2 linked regions of the Granulosicoccus antarcticus IMCC3135 genome follow. The protein of the gene in region 2 interacts with the protein of the main gene of each other region in a pairwise test. Links are inferred from orthologs where the notes say so. Each region holds a gene or a part of one and is shown on either strand. Other genes may lie near its edges.

Region 1 (4,100 bases), 3.0 Mb from region 2 along the record:
CTGGAGGCAATGCAAGCATTGGGCGAGAGTTGTTCAATGACCGAAAGGCGGGCTGAGGAGGCGTCCAGAGAAGTGGTCTCCTGGCTCAAGTGTGAGTACATGCAGGAGCATGTCGGTAGTGAATTTCCAGGCGTGATTTCAGCTGTGACATCGTTCGGATTGTTTGTCGAGCTGACCGGTATTCACGTTGAAGGATTGGTACACATCACTAATCTGTCGCGTGATTATTATCGTTTCGATCAGGCCGCACAGGCTTTGATCGGCGAGCGTACCGGTCGGAAATACCGTCTCGGTGAGTCCATTGTTGTTCGCGTAGCTGCCGTCAATCTGGAAGATCGCAAGATCGATTTCAATGAAGTTGAAAGTGATAGCTCGCGTGCGAAATCCAGAAAAGCGCGCGCACCGGAATATGTGAAGCCGGTGATCGAGCAGGAGAGCGCTGCTCCTCAGCAAAACGGGCAGAATCAGGATGTCGTCAAATCTGCTGAGCAGCGACGTCAGGACAAACGTCGACGCAAGCAGAAGCAACGAGATAGAAAGCGGGCGGCAGCGCGAGCTGCAAGGAAAGCCGCAGCAGCTTCTGGAGCGACAGCCTCACAGCAAGCAGCACCGGTTGTTGAGGCGCAACTCGCTGCGGAGCATTCCAGCAAGAGAGCGTCTAAGAGGCGCAGAAATGGCAAGCCAGCGACACAGAATGTAGCTCATGCAGATGATGCAAATCGAAATGCTACTGCGGCGCCGGTGGCTTCTGAGCCAACCGTTGTCAAGGTCGATGACCATGCTGCAAACGTTGGTGCTGCTGCCCACAAGCAGCCTGTGACGGCGAAGAAGGTGGCACGCAAGAAAGTTGCGAACAAGGCTTCGTCTGTGCCGGTGATAACGAGCCAGCGGGATACCGACAAGAAGGGTGATCATTCGGACGCAGTGAAGAAGGTTGCGAGCGGCAAAGCCTTGCGCAACAAGACTGTTGCAAGGGATGTGGTTGCTCAGGAGCCGGTTGTCAGCAAGGTTGCCGCGAAGAAAAAGGCCATCGTTCGCAAGAAGGCGTCGGTAAGCCAGCCAGCGGTTGGCAAGGTTGTCGCCAAAAAGGCTGTAGCCAAGAAAGCAGTTGCCAAGAAAGCGGCAACCATAGCGTCCACTTCAAGCAAGACTGCTGTCAAGCCGGCGTTGGCTAAGAAAGCAATTGCCAAAAAGGCGGTGAGCAAGAAGGCAATAGTGAAGAAAGCGGTAGCCAAGAAAGCTGTTGCCGAGAAAGCGGTAGCAAAGAAAGCTGTTGCGAAAAAAGCGGTAGTCAGCAAGGTTGTCGCTAAAAAGGCATCTGCAAAAGTGAGCGCCAAAAAGGTAGCTGCTACTCGGGTAGTGGCCCCAAAAGCGGCCGTTGGCAAAGCGGTGGCGAAAAAAGTGGCGGCCAAAAAGACGGCTACCAAGGTTGTGAGTAAAAAGATCGCAGCGGCAGTACCAGCAGTGACTCGTCCGGCGGCAGGCAAGGTTGCAGCGAAAAAAACAGGCAGCAACAAGATAAGCAGTAAAAAGGCAATCGGTAAAAAAGTAAGCAGTAAGAAGATCGCCGCCAGCAAGCCAGTTGCAAAGAAAGCCGTTGCAAAGAAAGCCGTTGCAAAGAAGGCCGTTGCAAAGAAGGCCGTCGCCAGCAAGCCAGTAGCAAAGAAAGCAATTGCAAAGAAAGCTGTGGCCTCCAAGTCCATATCCAAAAAATCGGTAGGCAAGAAAGCGATCGCTAAAAAGATTGCAGTGACGAAGGTAACCGCCAAAAAAATCGCTGTATCAAAAGTGACAGCCAGGAAAGTCACGGCCAAGAAAGCAGCTGTGTCGAAAGTCGCCGCGAAAAAACGCTCGGGTAAGAAGCCCGGTTCTTCGAGCTGATTTCCATGAATCGCTCATATGTAGGTGGCTTGCATAGTGTCAAGGCTGCGTTGAAGAGCTCGGCCAGTGAGATCGAGTGTCTGTATGTGCAGAAGGATCGGCGCGATACACGGCTTCGGGATCTGCAAGCTCTGGCAAGTAAGCACGCCATAGAAACGCGGGAAGTCAATCGATCCATGCTCAATGAGCTGGTTTCAGATGTGCAGCATCAGGGGGTAGTTGCTCTGTTGCGGACTACCTCCAGCGGCGTCAGGGAGGATCTGCAGGCGTTTGTCCAGCAGCTCCTGGCTGGGCCGCGAACAGAAAATCTGCTGATTCTGGTGCTTGATGAGGTTCAGGATCCACATAACCTGGGCGCTTGCCTGCGTAGTGCTGATGCGGCAGGTGTGGATGCGGTGGTTGTTCCTGCCGATAACAGTGTCGGTCTGACTCCAGTGGTGCGCAAAGTAGCCTCCGGAGCTGCTGAAACGGTGCCTTTGTTTCAGGTTACAAACTTGCAGCGTGCTCTAGGCGAGCTGCAGGATGCTGGAATTTGGGTTTACGGGGCGGCGGGCGAGGCCAGTGAAAGTCTGTTTGAGCTCGATCTGACCGGGCATGTCGCTCTTGTCATGGGCGCAGAGGGCCGTGGAATGCGGCGTCTGACGCGTGAACGTTGTGACCAGCTTTACAAATTACCGATGAAAGGGGCGGTTAGCAGTCTGAATGTGTCAGTGGCCGCCGGAATCAGTCTGTTTGAGGTTGTGAGACAAAGAGATTGAAGTTTTGCCGGTGATTGTCGAAACTAAAAAATAAAGTTATACTCGAAAGGCTTTGTCAATCGGCAAGGCCAACTTCCTCGTCCAGACTTTCGCAACACTGCGTATCGTCGGGCGTAATCCCATAGGGAGCAATAATGCGTCATTACGAAATAGTGTTTCTGGTCCATCCTGACCAGAGTGAGCAGGTGCCTGCGATGATCGAAAGATATCGTGGCATCATTGAAGCTCAAGACGGTGTTATTCACCGTCAGGAAGATTGGGGCCGTCGGCAGCTTGCCTACCCAATCAACAAGATCTACAAAGCCCACTACACACTGTTGAATATCGAGTGTGGTCAGCAGGCTCTTGACGAACTCACCAGCGCGTTCAAATTTAATGACGCAGTTATTCGTCATATGGTTCTTCTGCAAGATAATGCAGTTGTTGAAGCGTCGCATCTGATCAAGAAAGATGAGTCACGTGGTGATGAAGAGCGTCGTACCCGCACGGGTGATGATGATTCAAGCTCTGATGCTGAACCAGCAGCAGCACCCGCAGCGCCCGCAGCAGCCGCTGACTGATTTAGCCAGGAGAATTTAAATGTCACGTTATTTCCGTCGTCGTAAATATTGCCGTTTCACTGCCGAAGGCATCACTGAAATCGATTACAAAGACCTTGAACTGCTCAAGGGTTTTGTCACTGAAACTGGAAAGATTGTACCTAGCCGTATTACAGGTACTAAAGCTCGTTACCAGCGTCAATTGGCAACTGCCATCAAGCGGGCACGTTACGTTGCCTTGCTGCCTTACACTGACCAACACTGAGTAGGTTTTTTGTTGCCGGATTAAGGCTAGGTAAATTCATTTCTGACAGTTCTCCCATTCCAGGGTGAGCTGTCGATATTTCTCAAGAACTGAATCTGGCCCGTCTGGGGCAAATTTGATAGAACGTTGCGATAGGGGTTCGAGCAGTTGATAGGTCTAGCGAAAATTGCTGATCGTGGCCCTTTTATCGCTACGGGACTGGCTGCTGCATTATTGTTATCTGCACTGTGGTTACCTGTCCTTATGGGGGCTGGTCTCTCATTAGGTCTTTTGGTGCTCAGCAGTCTTGTGACTATGATCTGTCTGGTTGCCAGTGCTGCAGTGCTAGCCTTTGTTGTTTTAAGACGAGGTGAAAGCGCGGTGTTGCAGGTAGCAGGCGGGTGTCTGGTTCTATTGATTGTGGTGTCCATGGTGCTGAATCAATCAACGAATCTGATACCACTGGTACCCACTCTTCTCTGGTTGCCGGCGATATTGGCAACAATATTGGCAGCGATGGTGCTGGCTAGAAATGCCGGATTGGATAAGGCAATTCTGTCAATTGGCCTGTGTTGTGTCTTCGTTGTCGTTGGATTGACGATGATAACCGGCGACAGTGCTGAATTCTGGAAGTCTCAGTACGGTAGCTCAGGCGCCGCTGCCTTGGAGCAGGGCGAA
Region 2 (4,273 bases):
TGACAGCGGTCATGGGGTTTACTGACCTGATGTCGATGTCTCTGGAGGATAAAGAGCAGATTGAAAATGCCAGTGCGATAAAACACAATGCCTTGCATCTACTGGATCTGGTTAACGATATTCTGGACCTGTCCAAGCTGGAATCTGCACTATTGAAGATCGACTCGGAACTGGTTTCTCTACCGGCACTGGTGGCCGGTTTGAGATCAATGCATCAGATGCGCGCGGATCAAAAAGATCTCAGTTTCAGCTTTAAGTGCCTGTCTCCCGTTCCACATAAAATACAGACAGATCCTGTCCGGCTTCGACAAGTGCTCGTGAATTTGATCAGTAATGCGCTGAAGTTTACGATGCAAGGATCGGTAGCCGTTGAGTTTGAATCCAGGAACAGTATGCTGATTATCTCAGTCCGCGATACCGGGCCGGGAATTGCCGCTGACCAGCTCAGCGAGATGTTTCTACCATTCAGGCAGGGGTCGCTGGGGGCGAGTCATGGCGGGACAGGCTTGGGTCTGAGTATCAGCAAACACTTGATGGAGCTGCTGGGTGGCGAGCTGATGGTTGAAAGCCAGCTAGGCGAGGGCAGTGTCTTTACGGTCCGAATTCCGCTCGCAGATGAGGCTGATCGACGGCTGATTTCCGAGTTTGTGCAAGTGTCTGACGATCGATTGTTAGATCGCGATAATCCACCGACATCTCTGCGCGGCCATATCCTGGTGGCAGAGGATAATCTGGATGTGCAACGAGTGATCAGACAATTGCTGAGTAAGGCGGGAGCTACAGTGACCTGTGTGTCTGACGGTGTCAGGGCTTTGGAGGCGCTGCGCCAGGCACCTGATGCTTTTGACCTTGTGTTGCTGGACATTCGAATGCCCCGGTTAGGTGGCGAGGAGGTGGTCAGGCAGCTGCAGGACTGGGGTTTCTCCAAACCGGTGGTTGCAATAACCGCTCACGCGATGGCAGGTGATCATGATCGATACAGGGAAATCGGATTTGTCGATTCATTGTCAAAACCGATAGACACACGCCTGTTACTGGCACGACTGGCTGCACTGATGGATCAGGATAGTGAGCCACAGCTCGCACCACAGCTCGCACCACAGCTTGATGTGTTGCTTGTCGAAGATCACGATCAGAGCCGTCAGGTCTTGGTCAAATTGCTGACAAGGCTTGGTTGCAAAGTCAAAGGGGCAGCTAATGGAGCTGAGGCCTTGATGCTTCTACGTCAATGCAAGCCACGCTTGTGTTTACTGGATATGGGCTTGCCTGATATGAATGGGCTTGATGTGATTGCAGCAATGAGTAAGGAGGAGGAAAATCTGCCTGTGACATTTGTAGCCATGACCGGCAGTATCAGTCAGAGTGATCGTGAAGCCTACAGAGATGCCGGTATTGAGCAGGTGCTGGCAAAGCCTGTTGACATCGCTCAGATAAAATCCTTGCTGCAGACATCGCTGTGATTTTTTGAAAATCAGTGACTGCTAACAAAAGTCTCAGTTCGCGATATCCACATCTCCAGACAGACACCGGGCAGAGGTCATGCTCGACACTCCGATGGTCGCTGAACATGATAATCTTGTGTAATGAACCAGGAACAATACAAGGCTGATCTGGCCCGTTTTATCCATGAAGGCGTGCGTGATATAGCCGATGAGACATCCATGCAGTTACTGGGTGAAAAGCTGGCGAGCTGCGTACCGAAGGGGGCGTTATGGACGCTTTCGGGGGAGCTTGGGGCAGGCAAGAGCGTGCTGGTACGCTCTGTCATTCATGCTCTGGGTTACAAAGGGAGGGTCAAGAGCCCGACCTATACCTTGATTGAAACCTATGATGTCAGTGCTCAGCTGGGTAGTGCTATCAACAACATTGCGCATCTTGATCTGTACCGGCTACAGGATCCTGCAGAGCTGGACTACCTGGGTTTTGACGATCTCATTCGCGAGCATGATCTGGTCATGATCGAATGGCCTGAGCAGGGTGGAGATCGGCTTCCCCGTGCTGATCTTCATATCTCTATCACCTATGGGGTCGAGGATCGGCGGCAGGTCGTCTTCAGTATCCCCTGAGAGGCGATATCTGATGCTGGATTACCCGTTGCTCAAGACCATTCAACACGCCAACGATACTCTCTATTTATCGTGTCAGTTGCACTGAGTAAATCCCCAGTCGGGATAATGGGGTATTGGGCGGCTAACGGGTTCTTCTGAAGCTTGGGTGCAGTACACTGATCAACAGCTTCTGAAATACCGAGATCAATCATGTCACTAGCAGGAAAAACGCTGTTCATGTCCGGCGGTAGTCGCGGGATCGGATTTGCCATCGCCAAGGCTGCTGTTGAACAAGGTGCGAACGTGGCCATCGCCGCCAAAACTGCCGAACCACACCCGAAATTACCGGGTACCGTGTTTACGGCTGCAGATGAGCTCAATGAGGTGGGTCCGGGCAAGGCGATCGGCCTGGTCTGTGATATCCGGCATGAAGAACAGATTGAGGCGGCCATTGCGGCAACAGTTGCGGCTTTCGGCGGCATCGATATTTGTATCAACAACGCCAGTGCAATCTCTCTGACGGATACGCCCAGTACGTCCATGAAACGTTATGACCTGATGAACGAGGTTAATACGCGCGGAACCTATATGGTCTCGAAGCTGGTATTACCCTATCTGCAGGCATCGTCACATGCACATATTCTCAATCTGTCACCGCCTCTGGATCTCAATCCGAAGTGGTTCAAGGGGCATGTTGCCTACACGATTGCCAAATACGGCATGTCATTGTGTGTACTTGGCATGGCAGAGGAATTTCGGGAGCAGGGAATCGGTGTTAATGCCCTGTGGCCGATAACAGCCGTAGATACGGCTGCTGTGCGCAATGTCATCGGCGATGACCGGATGGCATTGATGTGCAGGAAGCCAGAGATAATGGCAGATGCTGCGCTGGCCATATTGAATCGAGACCCTGGACAGTGCACGGGTAACTTCTTCATCGATGAGGAAGTTCTGATCGAGGAAGGTGTAACGGATTTTTCCGTGTATCAGAACGAAGGTGCAACCCGGCTCATTGCCGATTTTTTCGTGCCAGATGAGGTTTTTGAACGATCTCCGACCCAGTTGGTACACGGTATGGGATAGAACGCCGTTACTGCGGCGCTTGTCACTGGACTTTCGCCGCACCTCTTCTATGCTTATGTCGGCAGAGCTGTCCCCGTTCGCCTTTTGTTTTCTTGAGGCGTTTCGGTGGCGGCTCGAAACTCCATTCATGTGAGGGTGTGATGCTGACAATCAGAGCGGCCAGAAATATCAGGCAGTGGGTGCGACAGGCTGTTTGTCCATTGATACTGTTGGTGGCTGGCGTGCTTGGCGGTTTTTCAGGCTCATTGCAGGCCGCCGTCAAACTCAATGGTTTCAATCTGGTGCAGCAAGAGAATGTCATGCTGCATTTTGACCTGGATTCAGCTAACGCGACTGCCGACGTATTTTCTCTGAGCAATCCCAACCGGCTGGTTGTGGATCTGCCGGAGGCGACGCTGGCGACGCCTATGCCGACAACAACCTTTTCAGAGGGAATTGTCAGTCGTGTACGCTATGCCCAGCATGGCAGTGACTATCTCAGGGTCGTACTGGACCTGCGAGGCGCAGTGAATCCCACTTATGAGCTGATTCCACGCCAGGGCGGGAAACGCCTACTGATCAATCTGGGTGTGAAGGGCACCCCGCAACTGGGTGTCAAGGATATCCCCGAGATTACCGGTCCGGTCGAGAACGTCATTGAGCAGCCAGCGTTGCGTAATGCTGTCGTGGCGATCGATGCCGGACACGGTGGTCGGGATCCGGGGGCTGTCGGCCAGAAGAAAACACTGGAAAAGGATATTACTCTGGCGGTGGCTCAGAAACTCTACAAACGGCTGGAAGCTCGCCCCGGAGTTACGCCGATACTGATTAGAGATAGCGACGTCTATATCGAACTGCGTGAGCGCATGAATATCGCACGCAACAATGATGCGGACCTATTTGTATCAATTCATGCAGATGCCATCAATCACAACCAGGCGAAGGGCAGTTCGGTCTACACCCTGTCTCTGGATGGTGCCAGTTCCGAGGCGGCAGCCTGGTTGGCGAAAAGCGAGAACGAAGCTGCCGCTTTGTACGGCGATATCGCGCTGGATCAATTTGAAAACAGTTTGCGCCAAACCTTATTGAATCTGACTCAAAGCGCCACGATGGAGTCGAGTATGGAGGCCGGTGCCGATGTGCTGAGTGAGCTGACGCAGGTA

Evidence for each region.
Region 1: the proteins of tsaE (region 2) and rlmB interact in binary tests that used the Escherichia coli proteins (3 or more experiments, as listed by UniProt). The link is inferred for Granulosicoccus antarcticus IMCC3135 from one-to-one orthologs.

What each region holds. Positions count from the first base shown.
Region 1 is NZ_CP018632.1:5,694,441-5,698,540, reverse strand. What follows is about bases 974-3,762. They hold rlmB (23S rRNA (guanosine(2251)-2'-O)-methyltransferase RlmB), read left to right. Parts: upstream 974-1,886; coding sequence 1,887-2,639; downstream 2,640-3,762. Other genes in these bases: IMCC3135_RS24725 (hypothetical protein), read left to right, coding at 3,732-3,762; rpsR (30S ribosomal protein S18), read left to right, coding at 3,219-3,443; rpsF (30S ribosomal protein S6), read left to right, coding at 2,774-3,199; rnr (ribonuclease R), read left to right, coding at 974-1,881. Outside these bases: more of rnr, read left to right, coding at 1-973; more of IMCC3135_RS24725, read left to right, coding at 3,763-4,100. UniProt on the Escherichia coli protein: Specifically methylates the ribose of guanosine 2251 in 23S rRNA.
Region 2 is NZ_CP018632.1:2,666,703-2,670,975, forward strand. The notes cover bases 363-3,324. They hold tsaE (tRNA (adenosine(37)-N6)-threonylcarbamoyltransferase complex ATPase subunit type 1 TsaE), read left to right. Parts: upstream 363-1,583; coding sequence 1,584-2,066; downstream 2,067-3,324. Other genes in these bases: IMCC3135_RS11595 (chemotaxis protein CheB), read left to right, coding at 363-1,460; IMCC3135_RS11605 (SDR family oxidoreductase), read left to right, coding at 2,259-3,131; IMCC3135_RS11610 (N-acetylmuramoyl-L-alanine amidase), read left to right, coding at 3,272-3,324. In the rest of the region: more of IMCC3135_RS11595, read left to right, coding at 1-362; more of IMCC3135_RS11610, read left to right, coding at 3,325-4,273. UniProt on the Escherichia coli protein: Required for the formation of a threonylcarbamoyl group on adenosine at position 37 (t(6)A37) in tRNAs that read codons beginning with adenine.